DNA from 2 places in the Maricaulis sp. D1M11 genome. Region 2 is predicted to be linked to the other one. Evidence: predicted binding sites of a transcription regulator. Region 2 holds the regulator's gene; the other holds the start of a gene.
What was found. The regulator LexA, encoded in region 2, represses DNA repair genes until DNA is damaged. The targets are predictions, from matches to a motif close to ATGTTCCNCTTGTGTTCC.
Positions count from the first base shown of each region.

Region 1: a site for LexA is predicted at 6,359-6,376, ahead of RMQ97_RS13970 (ImuA family protein). Genes of this name have one in related genera too.

Region 1 covers NZ_JBKQWY010000010.1:68,100-76,074, forward strand. Annotated here, with positions in the region: gene RMQ97_RS13945 (Crp/Fnr family transcriptional regulator) at 1-217, shown strand, start outside; gene RMQ97_RS13950 (adenylate/guanylate cyclase domain-containing protein) at 275-2,125, opposite strand; gene RMQ97_RS13955 (hypothetical protein) at 2,125-2,721, opposite strand; gene RMQ97_RS13960 (TIR domain-containing protein) at 2,833-4,914, opposite strand; gene RMQ97_RS13965 (outer membrane protein) at 5,402-6,100, opposite strand; gene RMQ97_RS13970 (ImuA family protein) at 6,509-7,252, shown strand; gene RMQ97_RS13975 (DUF6504 family protein) at 7,176-7,975, shown strand, end outside.
Region 2 covers NZ_JBKQWY010000003.1:43,908-51,882, reverse strand. Annotated here, with positions in the region: gene trpC (indole-3-glycerol phosphate synthase TrpC) at 1-662, shown strand, start outside; gene lexA (transcriptional repressor LexA) at 904-1,605, shown strand; gene RMQ97_RS06595 (ComEC/Rec2 family competence protein) at 1,599-3,665, opposite strand; gene gltX (glutamate--tRNA ligase) at 3,777-5,177, shown strand; gene gltA (citrate synthase) at 5,204-6,508, shown strand; gene lpxB (lipid-A-disaccharide synthase) at 6,604-7,782, opposite strand; gene RMQ97_RS06575 (LpxI family protein) at 7,775-7,975, opposite strand, start outside.

The DNA of each region.
Region 1 (7,975 bases), on a different contig from region 2:
GGTTTATGCGGAGCTTATTCGACTGTCTGAACCCGGTGATGAACCCGAAACCGTGGTCATCCGGCCAACCCCCTCTCTGACGGACATCGCTCGGCGGATCAGCACCACACGGGAAACCGTATCCCGAACGATCTCCAAGCTGGAAAAACGGGGCCTGCTCAAACGGCACAAGGACGGTTTCGAACTGCTCGATCCGGATCGTCTGCGCGGTAGCTAGCCCGCCTCGGACTAGAACAACGCCCAATATCAAAGCCTCAGACCATCTCCCTGCGTCTCAGTTCGAGGTTTCGGGACGGCGCAATCGACGCAGGCTATAGATGGGCTGGCGCTGTTTTTGAGAGTCGATTTTCAGGCGCCCCACATATTCACACCGATACGCCTTCTCGGCTTCCAGCGCCAGGAGGGCCGCAAAACTCTCACTAACATAGATAGAGCCGGGCAGGGTCATGGGTTCGATCCGGGCCGCCGTAACAACCTGACTTCCAAACAGGGATTGGCGACGCTGGATCGGATCACGCCCCTCATGAACCGGCCCGAAATGACCGCCAATGCGCAAGGCCAGACTGGCAGGAAGATCGAGCGCCTCAAAATCAATGGCCTCAAATTCGGAGCGCAGGGTGACCGCCGCCTCAGCCGCTCGCGCCACACTTTCAAAGGCCAGGAAAAGTCCATCGCCCCAGCTGTCCTGATAGACGAGGCCCGGCGCAAACTGCTCACAGGCGCGGGCCAGACGCCCCAGGACAGCGTCAACAAAAACCGGGACACGGTCATCGGGCACACTAGACGAGCCCATCACATCCAGAAACAGCATGGCGCGTAGGCTCTGAGAAAAGTGCGGCGTATCCGCGGTTTCACCCTCATTTCCCGCGCCGCGATATCGAACCCGGCTCGGCACATCTAGATGGACTTGCTCGCCACCGGATAGGCGCCACAAGCGCGCATCATGTGCGGTTCCGCGGTCTGCCTGATTATCCTGGCCGTCCCACAACAAAATCTGCAAAGGCCGTGTACACAAAGCCGCAGCCTGAATCCGGGCCAGACCCATCGCAATCCGGCTGGCATAGTTGAGATGCAGGTCCCCGACCTGTTTTCGATCGGATGTCACCTCCTGAACGCTGGCCGCGTGCTCCAGGCAGGCATCATACCGTCGGGACCAGTCAGACGAGACCGGCCGAACAGAGGTTTCAAAAAACACGCGCGAGGGTGTGGGTAGAACTGCGTGAAAGGGTAGCCCCAGATCATGGGCTGCCTCGGCAACCAGGATATCAGCGCCCGCTGCCAGGGATCCATACAGGGAACCGACCCCGGCCGTCTTCAATGCCTCTCGAACCCGGACCCGCAGTGCCTCTTCATCCAAGGCGGTCATCTGGTTATCCCCATCGCCCACCGCGAACAGATGTCCGGCAAAATGCGCCGGTCGCGGGGGTTCAAGAGCCTGAAACCCGGTCAGATCCAGAGTCAGATGGTCAGCCAGAAGCCGCAGCTGGCGCAGCGTAATGGATCGCGCCGCATGATTGTCCGGGTCCAGCGCAATCGCCGCTTCGAGAGAGGCCTGCGCACGCTGCATATCCCCGCGCAGGAGGAAGGCCTCGGCTCTCGATGCGTGGAGATAATACGCGCCCTCGCGGTCGTCTTGCTCTGCGTTTTCAGACTGCTCCAAGACAGCCTGTATATAAGGTTGGGCGCGCTCGATCTGCCCCCCCAGAACAAACAGGCTCGCGGCATTGATAGCTGGGTAATAGCTGCAGGTCTCTTGGTAGATCGCAGCATAGGCTTCTGCCGCGCGCACGGCCTGGATGGTAAAGTCCGAGAGGGGGGCTTCCAGAGCCTCGGATTTGAGAAGGCGGGCTCCCAGCGCACGACACTCGGCATCATAGTGGGCTTCATGCAGCCGAAACTCGGCATACGCAGTCTGAGCCCGCTCCAGCGCACCGGACCGGGTCAGACACAGGACCGCCCGGTGTTTCAGCCAGAGATTGTCAGGATAGTGTTTCAGGCCCTCCAGGCACCAGTCATACGCGCGGGCGAGTTCACCGCGACGAAACCGGGTGCGAATCGTGGCCCGCAGAGGATCAATCCCCTGCGGCACCACATTTTCGTCAGTCTCCCGGAGCGGGTCGGACATTAAAGACGGTTCTTGTACTTCGGATCGATGATCACGCGGGTTTTCTGCTTGCCGCCAGCCTGCAACACTTCACAGAACAGCGCAAAACTGAAATCAACGCCCTCTTCGGAATGTTCCGACCAGTTATCGGTGATCTGGAAGGTCATCGGCGCCTGGCTCTCGCCCTTCAGCTCCAGCCATTTCAGATCGCCAAAGACGTTTTCCGCGCCTTCGGTCTTGAAGGCGATCCGACGCGGTTCGAAGCTCCAGCCATCAATCTTGATGTGGTGAATCATGCGAGACGGCTGATACACATTTACGTCAAACGGGGAGTGCTGATCATCAGACCGCAGATTCCAACGCGGGCCCAGTGCCTGGGCCAAACCCTCGCGCAGGGATTCCGGCGTAGTGTAGCGGCCCGAATCCACGATCGTATCAAACGTGTTCAGGATGGATGCGATATCACCATCGGTGAACGGCTCCCGCCCGGTGTCGCAGCCGTACAGGACCACAAAAACACCATTGCACTGCGTCACCAGACCGATGACGGAGCATTTCGCCTCGTCCGTCGATTCCAGCAAAGCCTTGTCTGCAACCTGGCCATCAAAAATACTCATCCGCCTACTCCCTAAATGGCAAATGGAACACAACTGACTTGCATGCCTGGCCATCCCGGTCCGCCCTGGTCTGATGACCAGGGCTGACCGGGGCTCGCCCCGCTATGCGACTTATTCGGTAGTCACCCCGGACAGTGCAGCCAGGGCGTCTTCGGCCTTGCGGTATTCCTGCGCCGCATTGGCCTGGAGATTGTCTCGGATGGGCATGAGGGATGCCAGCATGCGTTCCCAGAGTTCACGGGCCGCCTCAACATCCTGGCGATAGACCGCGATCTCGGCCAGGTCATTAATGGCTGCGGCAAACACATACGGGCCGAGTTCGAAAATATCCTTCCAGGCATCATCGGCCTGGAGATCCTGTAAAAGGTGATCATAAGCGGTCTCAGCCGCATTGAACTGACTGGAAGCCATCAGAAGGCGAGCCTGCACTAGAGCGGCCAGGAATTGCGCTTCCTGCTTCACAGGCGTTTCATCACTCTCCCAGCTGGGATGAGCCATCATAGCCGAGGCATCGAGAAAGGCCTGGCGCGCCTCATTAACCCGTTCCAGCCCCAGATGGGCCTGGGCCAGCCAGAGGCGCTGGCGAATACCCGTGGTGCGCCAGTGCACATTCTGGGCGTCATGCCGGATCAGGGCGTCAACTTCGGCAGACTGGCTTTCCAGGATGGACAGGCCGAACTGGTAATCATCGGGATTGAGGGCCGCATCATGCAGTGTCAGCAGGCGCCCCAAATGATTTTCCGCATTGATAGCGTCCTCGCGGATCACCCAATTGCCCAGCTCTCCGGAGAGCTGGTTCTCATACATCGCCACCTGGCGACGGCGCGCTGCAATGGCCGCATCACGACCATCAAGGACTTCCTCGACATCAGCCACCCAGGCATAGGCATCGGCGAGATCCACCTGGGCCTGAATACTGTCCACCTGTTCGGTTGCAATATCGAGGAACAAATCCAGGGCATGATAAAGCACCGGCTGAGCATCGCTCGGACGCATATCCTCCAGATACAGGGCCCCCAGATTGGCGTTGGCGTAGGCCGCCTCAGTCCGCCAGTCCAGATTATCGGCATCAAATCCGAGAAGGCGTTCGGAGAACTCCTTGTATTCGAGCCAATACTGCTCACCCTCTCTATAACGACCACGGCGGATTTCGAAATATCCGACCCAATAGGCACTTTGAGAGTGCTCATAGACCCTGTCCGGATCATTCGGCGCCAGCGAAACCGAGCTTCGCGTGGCTTCATAGGCGGATCGGAAATAATTGGCCGCGGCTTCCACGTCGCCTTCGGCCTCTTCGATATTCCCCAAGAGATGATAGGCGCGCGCACGGCGCCCCAAGGAATCTGCAGACAACGCACCTACCCCCTGATCTGCATAGTATTCAATGACTTTGGCCCCGACAGTATCGAGAACATCGAGCCGACCCACCGGCTCCAGTCTTTCCTGGAGATCGCTCAGCATGAACTCGATCAGGTCCTCGGCCTCGCTCCTCCGCTGCTCTGCTTCCCCCCGGGCAGAGATAGCGGCCGCCCGTTCTTTCAGGGCAAACACAGTCAACGCACCCATTGATAGCGTGACCGCGGCCATGATCCCCGTGATCAAGATCACGTTCCGGTTTCGCCGCTGAAGGTCACGGCGAATGATCTCGTCAAGACGTAAACCATAGAGACCAGCGACCAGCTTGTTGATCGCCATGCGCCAGCCATCACCGCCGCGCCGCAGGTCCGCAGCGAGGGGTTCGAGATGGCGCCCCGCGCGTTCGTTCTGGCCTCCCAGCAAGGCCGGCGGGAAACATTCCTGCGTCTTCAGGTCCGGCTTTGACGAGGCGAAGGGCTCACCCGCAGCAATGATCGGCAGGACACGGCCTGTCGGGTTTAGGCTGCGGAACAGTTCGATTTCTTGGTTCACCCATTGCGACTGAGCCGCGGCAGGTGAGCATACAATGATCAGTGCGTCAGCATCTCCCAAAGCCTCTCGCACGGCTTCGGTCAGATCAGAGCTGACGGTCAGTTCGTCGCGATCGCGAAACACCGGCTTGAGACGCCGCGGCACAGAAGCGCCGGACGACAGCCCCTGGCCGACCAGACGTGGTGGCAATCGATAGGTTTCGAGCTTGTGATGCAGTTTCCGGGCGATTGCCTCATCGGCATGACTATAGCTGATGAAGGCACTGTATCTCTTGTCCCCACTCATCTTTCGCGTGTCCCCGAGCAACCCCAAACCCAGACTTCATATTCCACCCTTGAGCGGGTGGAGCAAGCTTTTGCCCGGAAATCACGGCAGCAAAACGACGACTTTCAGGCCGAAGAAGGGGAATGAAAATATTTTGCACGCTATGCGCGCTTCACAACGCCTTCAAAGCCCTGTTCGATGACCTTCATGGTGCTGGGCAACCTCCCGCGGAAGGCGGGGCACGGGACGGAGTTGGGGCTCCGCTGGTCGAAGTTGGGGCTTCGCCTTGGGTAAGGTCCGCACCTCGCCCCTTCCGCAAGGAAGGTCTTGGGGCCACTCATTGAGCGGTGAGTTAGAATTACCGCATTGCAGCAAGCGCCTCCGTGACCTGCGTCACGCAAATTCATGTTTTAGGACCGCTGCCATGCGAAAAAAGAAAAAGGGCCGACGGCAGGGACATACCGTCGGCCAGTCTGGCTTCGTCTGAACGATTGACCTGTCAGACAGGTCAGAAGTTGAAACGAATACCCGAGCGGATAACGGTCAGATCGAGCTCATTGTCGCTGACCACACCCCCGCGATCACGCGGCGTGTCGAATTCGATGTCATTGGACAGACGCACTTCACCGAAGGTGGAGAAACGATCATTCAGCGTCAGCTCCACACCCGCGCCATAGACGAGGGCCCACTCGTCCTGCTCCACAAATTCCGTCGGCGGAGCAAAGGTGTAGGAGAGATTGCTGTCGAAGTTGTAATTGGTCGCGCCCAGCAGACCGTAGACAGCGAAGCGGTCTGTCACTTCAAGACCGCCGCGGAAATCAACGCCATAGGACTCGGTCAGCTCGACCTCGCTCACCAGGACATTGTTGATGTTGAGTGTTTCGGCGCTTTCATCGGCGTAGAACGCCTCGACAGAGACAAAATAGTCATTGGGCAGGTCATGGCGATAACCGGCTCCGACAAACAGGCTCACACCCGTATCCTGGTCCTGTGTCGACAGGCTCGGTCCATTGGCCGGACCGGTTGCGGCATCGGTCGGCAGGTTGGTGCCCGTATTGCGTGTCAGGCCTTGCTCGGACGTCGTCGAGTTCAGACCGCCAGAAATGTAGAAACCACTGTCCTGGGCGGCCGCAAGGCCGGTCAGACTGGCGGCAGACAGTCCGGCGATGATCAGGCTTGCGATAGGCGTCGTTTTGATCCGTGTCATGATAATTCCCTCTAGGTGCTGGTACGCGCTGTGCGCCGGGCAAGAGAAGTCGGATCGGGCGTTCAACAGCCAATGAGAGATTTGCGAGTTTTCCCTCACGCCTGCACTCGTTTTCGCGACTAAGTCTCACAAATGACGGATGTCACCGCTTCGTGATGCCAGCGGGCTTGCAGCGTGACTTCACGGCACCTGACACACCGGATCAAACGTCATGCGTTGAACACATTCCAAGACATCTTGACTCCTGCGCCCGATATGAGAACATTTGCAGAACATTTTGTTCCTCGCACACCTCAGCAGGCATGATCCATGGGCTCGAAACACTTATCGCGAGCGCAAATCGATACGCTATGTCAAACCCTCAAGGCGCTGGACCCGGGGGTGCAGGGCGGATTCGTCTCCGCACACATGATCAGGCCCGAACCCGACACCACAACGCCGCCCAGTGTAGCCCCACACAGTGTAGCCCCACACCCTGCGACCTCACTCACCATCACCTCGCCTGACGGGCTTGCACTCACGCCGGGGCTGCATGAAATCACGGCCGCAGGGTATCTGGATCAACCCGCCGCCCTAGCCTTCCAGGCCGGGCTGATGGGGCAATGCCTGCCGCCGCGGCGCCCCTTGCTCTGGGTGCGTCCACGACCGGGCCCACACCAGGATTTCGGGCGTCCGGCCCCCTCCGCCCTGAGACACTGGAATCTCGACCCCTCCCGCATTCTCCTGGTGGAGACCGATACGCCGGAACACGCGCTCTGGGCCATGGAGGACGGTCTGCGTCAGGGGGCCTGGGTGATGGGCGAAGTGCGCAATCATCGCAGTTATGACCTGACAGCCAGCAAGCGTCTACACCGCCTGGCCCAGGCCCGCACCAGTCTTGTGCTGATCCATCGCCCTGCGCGCCTCGAAGGCCTGAGCGTTGCCCTCTCCCGACGTCGGATCGCCGCACGCCCCAGTCGTCCAACACCTTGGCAGGGAGCCAACGGGCTCTTCGGCCTCGGAGCCCCGCGCTTTCACGTTCATCTGGAACGCGCGCGTGGCGCCCCGCCTCAAGAACAGGAATATGAGTGGAAACATGCGGCGTTTCATGTCGTTGAGCCTGCCCCTGTGGCCGACAGACCGGCTCAACTCCCCCTGGTCCGCAGCGCCTGAGCGCCGCCCGCGCCCACAGCGCCCCTTTGCCCTGGCTCACACCACAACCGGGGGCGAGCGCCTGTATGCGCTGAACGCCCGGGCTGACCAAGCAGGATTGCACGTGGGCCAGATGGTTGCCGATGCCAAGGCCCTGGAGCCCGACCTGCTGACCCGGCCGCATGACCCCAGCGGGGATAAAGCCGCCCTGACCCGCCTGGCGCGCGCGTGCGGACGCTGGTCCCCCTGGACAAGCGCGGATCCCGGCGCTCCCGGGCTAGACGGTATCTTGCTGGAGACCACGGGCTGCGCTCATTTGTTTGGCGGCGAACAGGCTCTGCTGGAGACCTGTGTGAACGCGGTGCGCAGTCATGGCATAACGACCACAGGCGCCATCGCATCGACCATCGGGTTGGCCTGGGGACTGGCCCGCCATGCTGCCCCACCGGCCCCCGGGGGCATGCTTGTAAGCCGTAGCCTCTCACCTGACCTGGACACTCTCCCGGTTGAAGCGCTGCGAATTGGCGCCCTGGCTTCCAAGCTGCGCCGGTTCGGACTGGTTCAGGTCAGCGATCTCCTCACCCGTCCGCGCGCAGGCCTGGCCCGGCGCTTCGGCCCCCAACTCCTGAAACGCCTTGATCAGGCCGCCCGGCGTGAACCGGAAAGTCTGGACCCGCTTCAACCTGTCAGCGCCTATCGGACCCGCATGCGCTATAGCGAACCCCTGCTTGTTCTGGACGGCCT
Region 2 (7,975 bases):
AGGCCCTGATCGACTCTTCCAAAAACGGCAAGATGGGGCTCATCGCCGAAATCAAGAAAGCCAGCCCGTCTAAAGGATTGATCCGCGAAGATTTCAATCCGCCGGAACTGGCCAAGGCCTATGAGGCCGGGGGTGCGACATGTCTCTCTGTCCTCACTGACGGCCCCAGTTTTCAAGGCGCCGATGAATTCCTGACAATGGCACGTGATGCGGTCGCCCTGCCCGCCCTGCGCAAGGATTTCATGTATGACATCTATCAGGTCGCCGAGGCCCGGGCCCTGGGGGCGGACGCCATTCTTCTCATCCTGGCCGCCATTAATGATGACTGCGCCCGCACCCTGACCGATGAGGCTGAAAAATGGGGTATGGACGTTCTGGTTGAAGTGCATGACGGTCCGGAGCTGGATCGTGCCATTGCCCTCAATGCCCCGCTCGTGGGCATTAACAACCGTAATCTGCGCACGTTCGAAACAAGCCTGCAGACCTTCGAAAACCTGGCGCCACGCGTTCCGGAAGATCGCCTTCTAGTCGCGGAGAGCGGTATTTTCACTCCCGCCGACGTCGCCCGCCTCAAGGATGCCGGAGCTGAAGCTCTGCTGGTCGGCGAAAGCCTGATGCGTCAGGATGATGTCACGGCCGCGACTCGGCGCCTGCTGGGCTAAAACACGCCTGCTAGACCATGGCATTCGCCGGACGTGCCCCGCCGCGCGCCGGACCAAAAGCCCCTCGCTTGACCGATGTGCGGAACACTTGTAGAACACAGGTGATTCCTGCTTTGTTCCGTGCGCTTCGGCACTGATGCGCACAGGCTGAGCAGGGTCTGACAGGACAATCCCTGATGGCGCAAGGGTTTGGGGCATGCCCACTCCCATGGCACCAGGGTCCGGCTGGAAGGAATGCGCCATGCTGACGCGGAAACAACACGAGCTTCTTCTGTTCATTCACGAGCGGATTCGAGATACGGGCGTGTCTCCCTCTTTTGACGAGATGAAAGGCGCCTTGAACCTCGCCTCGAAATCAGGGGTTCACCGCCTGATCACGGCTCTGGAAGAGCGCGGCTTTATCCGGCGCCTGGCTCATCGCGCTCGCGCGCTTGAAGTCATCAAGCTTCCCGAAGATGCTGTTCGTGGGGCCCAGAAGACCGAACAGGTCGAGGATACCCGCAATGTGGTTCGCCCGGACTTCCAGCGCAAAACCGTTGATGAGCCCGGATCTGATGCGAGTGTGGACATCCCGATCCTGGGCCGGATTGCCGCCGGTGTGCCCATCGCGGCCATTCAGCATGAAACGGACCGCCTTCCCGTTCCCGCCGACATGATCCAGGGCGGCGAGCATTTCGCGCTCGAGGTCAAGGGCGATTCCATGATCGAGGCCGGCATTCTCGATGGTGATCTGGTCCTGATCAAAAAGGCCCAGTCCGCCGAGAATGGCACGATTGTCGTGGCTCTGGTTGATGATGAAGAGGCCACGCTCAAACGTCTGCGCAAGAAGGGCGGATCCATCGCCCTGGAGGCCGCCAATCCGGAGTATGAAACCCGCATTTTCGGCCCGGAACGTGTAAAGGTTCAGGGCACGCTGGTGGGGCTGATCCGCAAATATCACTGAGCGGAGTGTCGTCCTCGCTCTTCAGCTCCAGCCCAGATCCGGTATCGCCGGGTGTCTTCGACCCAGACGTGATCGCGGATGTCGTCATTGCGGATCCACAGGGCCAGACTGCCCTGCGTCACACGTTCCTCCACGCCGATAATTCGGGCTGAACAGGACTGCCGCCGCCAGTCCGGCAAGGATTGGGGCAGGACCAGAATGTCGGCCCGTTCACAGTCCTCGAACCAGACAGACATATCGCTCGGCCGTGCAATCCGGATTTGGCCGAGGAAATAAACGCAGCCTGAAGCGTCACACCTCTGGGGCGCCGGACTGAGGGTCTCTGACACCGCAGCGCGCTCGGCAAAAACCCGGCGCGCAAAACGGCCCTGACGAGGGTGTGAGGTCCACAGATTTCCATCCTCCTGCGCCACAATAACGCCCTCTTCCGTAATCACCAGGTGGGGAGGAGTGCTGGCGAACCAGATGATCACACTCACGAGAAAGACCAGGCTTGGCGCAATCAGGGCGCGTAGCCCCCGTACGACGAGAAACCAGACCACAGATGCGGACAAACCGGCCAATAGCCAGGGAGGCGCGGCTGCGATGGGAATGAGAACGCCCTCCCCCCCTGAGGTCCATCGCGCGAACGACAGGCACAGCCGCAAGCCAAACCCCATCACCTCGAATACAGGGCCATCCCATCCCAACGGGATCAAGACGAGGGCGAGAAACCCGACCGGCATCACAATCAGGGAAAAGATCGGCATGACTAGCACATTGGCAAAAAAGCCGGTCTTGGCGAGGTGATGAAAATGAAAGGCCGAAAAGACGGATGTTGCACTCCCGGCTATGGCGCTGGTGAAGGCGACACCGCCGGGAAGTGTCACGATAATCGGCCAGCGACGGGCCTGAACAACCGGGCGTGCCAGTTCATAGGCCCGGATCAGGGCACCGGTGGCCGCAAAACTCATTTGGAAACCGACTGACAGCACACTGTGCGGCGCCAGGATCAGGATCATCACACACGCTAGGCCCAGAGCATTCATGGACAAAGCCCGCCGGGAGACCAGAACAGCGCCCAGTAAACAGGCGGTCATGATAACCGCCCGCTGTGTCGGCAGGCTGGCTCCGGTCAGCACGAGATAGGCCAGGGCAGCGACAAGTGCGCAGAGGATGGCCGGATAACGTGCATCAAAGGCGCGTCCAAAGGGCCGTATAGCAGCACCGACCAGGCGCGCGACGCCATAGACGGTGCCGGCCAGCAGGGCCATGTGAAGCCCCGATATCGCCAGGATATGGCCCAGTCCACCGGATCTGAGAATCTCGATCACATCGCGATCAAGGGCCGATCTGTCGCCCGTCAGGAGCGCGGCGGCAATCCCGCCCGTTTCATCAGGTAATCGGCGCTGAATATGAGCCGAAAGACCATAACGCAGACGCACAAGATCAGCCGCAAACCCGGTTTCACGTCCGGTTATCGCGCTTTCAAGCCGAAACCCGGAAGCCTGAAGACCGGAAAACCGGGCATGGAAGGCTGAATCATAGGCTCCGGGTACAACGGGTCGTCCCGGTGTGAACAAAACGGCCCTCACCCGTACCCGGTCGCCCGGTTCCGCCACTCCCTCGGAGGCCAGAACCCGGATCCAGCCTGTGTCGGTGCGCACATGCCAGCGCAAACGCCCATTGGCCGACCGGCTCAGACCTTCGATCCAGCCCGTCACCTCGATGGACTGCCCCTCCCGAAATCGAAGATTGGAGACGTCAGGAATCCGGCTCTGGGCCCACATTATCCAGACCAACACCATGGCCATAAAGACGATGACCGCCCGAGGCTTCCGGCTAGGCCAGCTGGCATGCAGCACGGCGAGCAGTGCCAGACTGGACACCACCACGCCCCAGCCCCACATGCCGGTTATGTCGACGGGCAGGATATGGGCCAGGCTACAGCCCAGCAATCCGGCACAGGCCAGTCCGACAAATGGTCTGCCTACGCCAAAAGCATGAGATCGAAAACGGGAGAACAGATTGACACCCGACAGGACGCGGGGTTTGTGTAACGCCGATTCCGGTGTGTTCACAGGGCCCTCCAGCGTGTGACATACGGGCCTCTGGCGTTTGACAACGCATTCATGTTAACACCGCCCATCCTTCTGCACTGCAGCAAAAATTCGCAATCGCAATAGAGACTGATGATCCGCACTCGCTTCGCACCTTCGCCGACCGGCTTCCTTCATATTGGAGGCGCTCGCACAGCCCTGTTTTCCTGGCTGTTTGCCCGTCACCATGGCGGTGAATTCCGTCTGCGGATCGAAGATACAGACCGGGCACGCTCGACCGATGCCGCCATTGATGCGATCAAGGACGGGCTGGACTGGCTGGGCCTGGACTGTGATGGCGAGATTGTCTCGCAACACGCCAATGCGCCGCGCCATGTTGAGATTGCCCAGCATCTTCTGGACACCGGCAAGGCGTTCAAATGTTTTCTGACAGCAGACGAAACCGAGGCGCTGCGCGATGACGCGTTCAAGGCCGGCCGTGCCTTGCGCTCACCCTGGCGCGACCGGGATGCTTCCGAGGCTCCGGAGAATGCCCCGTTTACCGTGCGGTTCCGCGCCAGTGATGATGACATGATCCTCTCCGACGCGGTTCAGGGCGACGTGCGCTGGGCGGCCAAGGATTTCGACGATCTGATCCTGCTGCGCAGTGATTCTAGCCCGACCTATAACCTTGCTGTCGTTGTCGATGATCACGACATGGAAATTTCACACATCATTCGCGGCGATGACCACCTCGTGAATGCCGGTCGGCAGTGCCAGATCTATGACGCCTTGGGCTGGGAGCGTCCGGTCTTTGCCCACATCCCGCTTATTCATGGTGATGATGGCAAGAAACTGTCGAAACGCCATGGCGCACTGGGTGTCGAGGCCTATCGCGATATGGGCTATCTGCCCGAAGGTCTTCGCAATTACCTGTTGCGACTGGGCTGGTCCCATGGCGACCAGGAGTTTTTCACCGATGATCAAGCCCAGGCCGCATTTGGACTGGGCGGTCTCAACAAGGCCCCGGCACGCCTCGATTTTTCCAAGATGGCGCACGTGAATGCCCATCATATTGAAGCGGCTGATGATGAGCGCCTTCTGGAATTGGCAAGCCCGTTCATCGAAGCATTCGAAAACCGCGAAACTGACGCAGAATTGATCCGCAATCGGTATCTCGCGGCCATGCCCGTGCTCAAAACGCGCGCGTCCACACTGGAAGAGATCGCCGCACAGGGCTATTTTCTGATCAAATCCCGTCCTTTCCTGATTGAAGGAAAACCGGCCAAGGCTCTCAATGACGAGGCGCGAGACCGCCTCACCCGCCTGCACACCCTCTTGCAAGGGCTGGCAGAGTGGACCGAGCCCCTTTTGGCTGAGGCCTTGAAAGCATTCGCGGAAACCGAAGAGGTCGGTTTCGGCAAAATCGGTCAGCCCCTGCGTGCGGCGCTGACTGGCGGAGCCCAGGCTCCGGATCTGGCACACGTCATGGCTTTCCTGGGCCGTGATGAATCGCTGGCACGTATTCAGGACCAATTCCCGCCGGCTCACTGACCGGCAATGCCTCATGGGGAGACATGATGGAAAATAAAGCAAAGCCGAATGGTACGGCTCAACTGACGTATAACGGTAAGACGGTCGATCTTCCGGTGTATTCCGGTGAACTCGGTCCGGACGTGATGGACATCCGCGCGCTCTACAAAGAGACCGGCATGTTCACCTATGATCCGGGGTTCACTTCCACCGGCAGCTGTGAAAGCCAGATCACCTATATCGATGGTGATGAAGGCACGCTTCTCTATCGCGGCTATCCGATTGACCAGCTGGCCGAGAAATCCAACTTCATCGAGGTCTGCTACCTCCTGCTGCACGGTGAACTGCCGTCTGCGAAAGATTTCGAAGAGTTTGACTGGACGATCCGTCGGCACTCCATGCTGCACGATCAGTTTGACCAGTTTTTCCGCGGTTTCCGCCGCGACGCCCATCCTATGGCGATCATGGTCGGAACCGTCGGCGCCCTGTCGGCCTTCTACCATGACTCCACGGACATCAATGATCCGGTGGCACGCACGGTGGCCAGCCACCGCATGATCGCGAAAATGCCGACCATCGCGGCCCGGGCCTTCAAATACGCGATCGGACAGCCCTTCATCACGCCGCGCAACGAGCTGGATTATGCCTCCAACTTCCTGCGCATGTGTTTTGCCGTTCCGGCCGAGGACTACAAGGACAATCCGGTTCTGGCCAAGGCCATGGACAAGATCTTCATCCTGCACGCCGATCACGAGCAAAACGCCTCGACCTCCACGGTCCGCCTGGCAGGGTCTTCCGGTGCCAATCCGTTTGCCTGTATCGCAGCGGGCATCGCCTCGCTGTGGGGCCCGGCCCATGGTGGCGCCAATGAAGCGGCCCTCACCATGCTGCAGGAGATCGGTTCCGTGGATCGCATCCCGGAATTTGTCGCCCGCGCGAAAGACAAGTCCGACCCGTTCCGCCTGATGGGTTTTGGTCACCGGGTCTACAAGAATTACGATCCGCGCGCCAAAGTCATGCGCGAGACCTGCCACCAGGTGCTCGACGAGCTGGACGTTCGCGACGAGCCGCTGCTGCAGGTGGCCATGGAGCTGGAGCGCATTGCTCTGGAAGACGAGTATTTCGTCGAGAAAAAGCTCTACCCGAACATCGATTTCTATTCGGGCATTACGCTCAAAGCGATGGGTTTCCCGACAGAGATGTTCACGGTGCTCTTCGCACTGGCGCGTACCGTCGGCTGGATCGCCCAGTGGTCCGAGATGATCGAGGATCCGTCCCAGAAGATTGGCCGTCCGCGCCAGCTCTTCACAGGGGCACAATCGCGCGATTATGTGGATCTGTCGGCACGCTGATTTTGCGTCACAGCTCGCGAACAAGGCCGCCCTTTGGGCGGCCTTTTTTGTGGAGATGAAACGCTGTGTAACCTAATCCGAAACAGTTCAGGCGGTCAGGCATTGAGCAAGTCTATGACGGTCCGGGCTGCCCGCTCGCTGGCCTGACCTGCCCCGCGCATACCGTCTGTTGTCTCAATAAGGCGGCGTGACAGATTGGCCCGGCGTTCTTTATCTGAAACCAGCGCGCTGAGTGCGGGTACCAAATCGGAGGGTTCCGCGGCTGATTGCAGAAATTCACCGATCAATTCCTCATCCGCAGCGATGTTGACCATTGAAATATAGGGCGCCTTGAACACTTTGAACGTGTCCAGGATGAAATAGGTCACGGGTTCCAGCTTGTAGGCGGCCAGATGAGGAACCCCTGCCATGGCCAGTTCAGTGGTTACCGTGCCCGAACAGGCCAATGCTAGATCGCTGGCGGAAAACGCGTCGCGTTTTTCATCTTCATCGACAACCAGGAGATGGGCCAGGCGTTCATCCTGTTCCAGTCTCTCACGGGCAGTGTGTTCGATGGTTCCCGCCAGAATGGTGATGTGTCGAACCTCAGGATGGAGGGCCTTCATCTCACTCAGGGTTTGGGCAAAACTCTCATACATTCTCGAGAGTTCTGACGGCCGGCTACCAAACAGGGTGAGCATGACCGTGTCGTTGGCATCCAGCCCGTGGCGTTGACGAAACGCGGCACCATCTCCGGTTACGTCGCGTTCAAACGTGGGATTACCGACAAAGGTTGTGGGCAGCCCGGCCTTTTCGAAATAAGGCGCATCGAAGGAGTGGATACTCATCAGATGATCTACAGCGGCGGCCAGTGTCCGGGCACGCCCGGGCCGCGTCGCCCACACCTGCGGTCCGACATATTTGACCAGCTTGATCTCAGGCGCCAGCTTGCGAACACGTTGAGCCACTCTGAGCGTAAAGCCCCAACTATCGATCAGGACGACCATGTCGGGGCGTTTATCGAGTATATCGGCGACGGTTTGTTTCACGCGTCGAATGACACGGTTATAGGCTTTCACACCTTCCACGAGGCCGATGATCGACAGATCTGATATGTCAAAGGGGCTCTCCACCCCTTCGTCCGCCATGGAGGGTCCGCCGACCCCGGCAAAATTGAACACATAGCCGGGCGACTGCTTGAGCGCCTTGATCAGGCCGCCGCCCAACAAGTCACCGGACCGTTCGGCGGCGACAAGATATAGTCCAAACCGTTTCGGATCGGCCGGATCAGACATCCGTTTCGCGCTCCACACCCACTAGAAACAAACCGGCTTCGTCCAGGGCCTGACGAACGCGCTCGCGTCCCACGACCAGAGCCCCTCCCGCTTCAATCGCAATGCCCGCAAGACCAGCAGCCTCGACCCGACGAACCGTTTCCAGCCCGACCGTCGGCAGATCGACACGACGCTCCTGGATCGGTTTGGACAT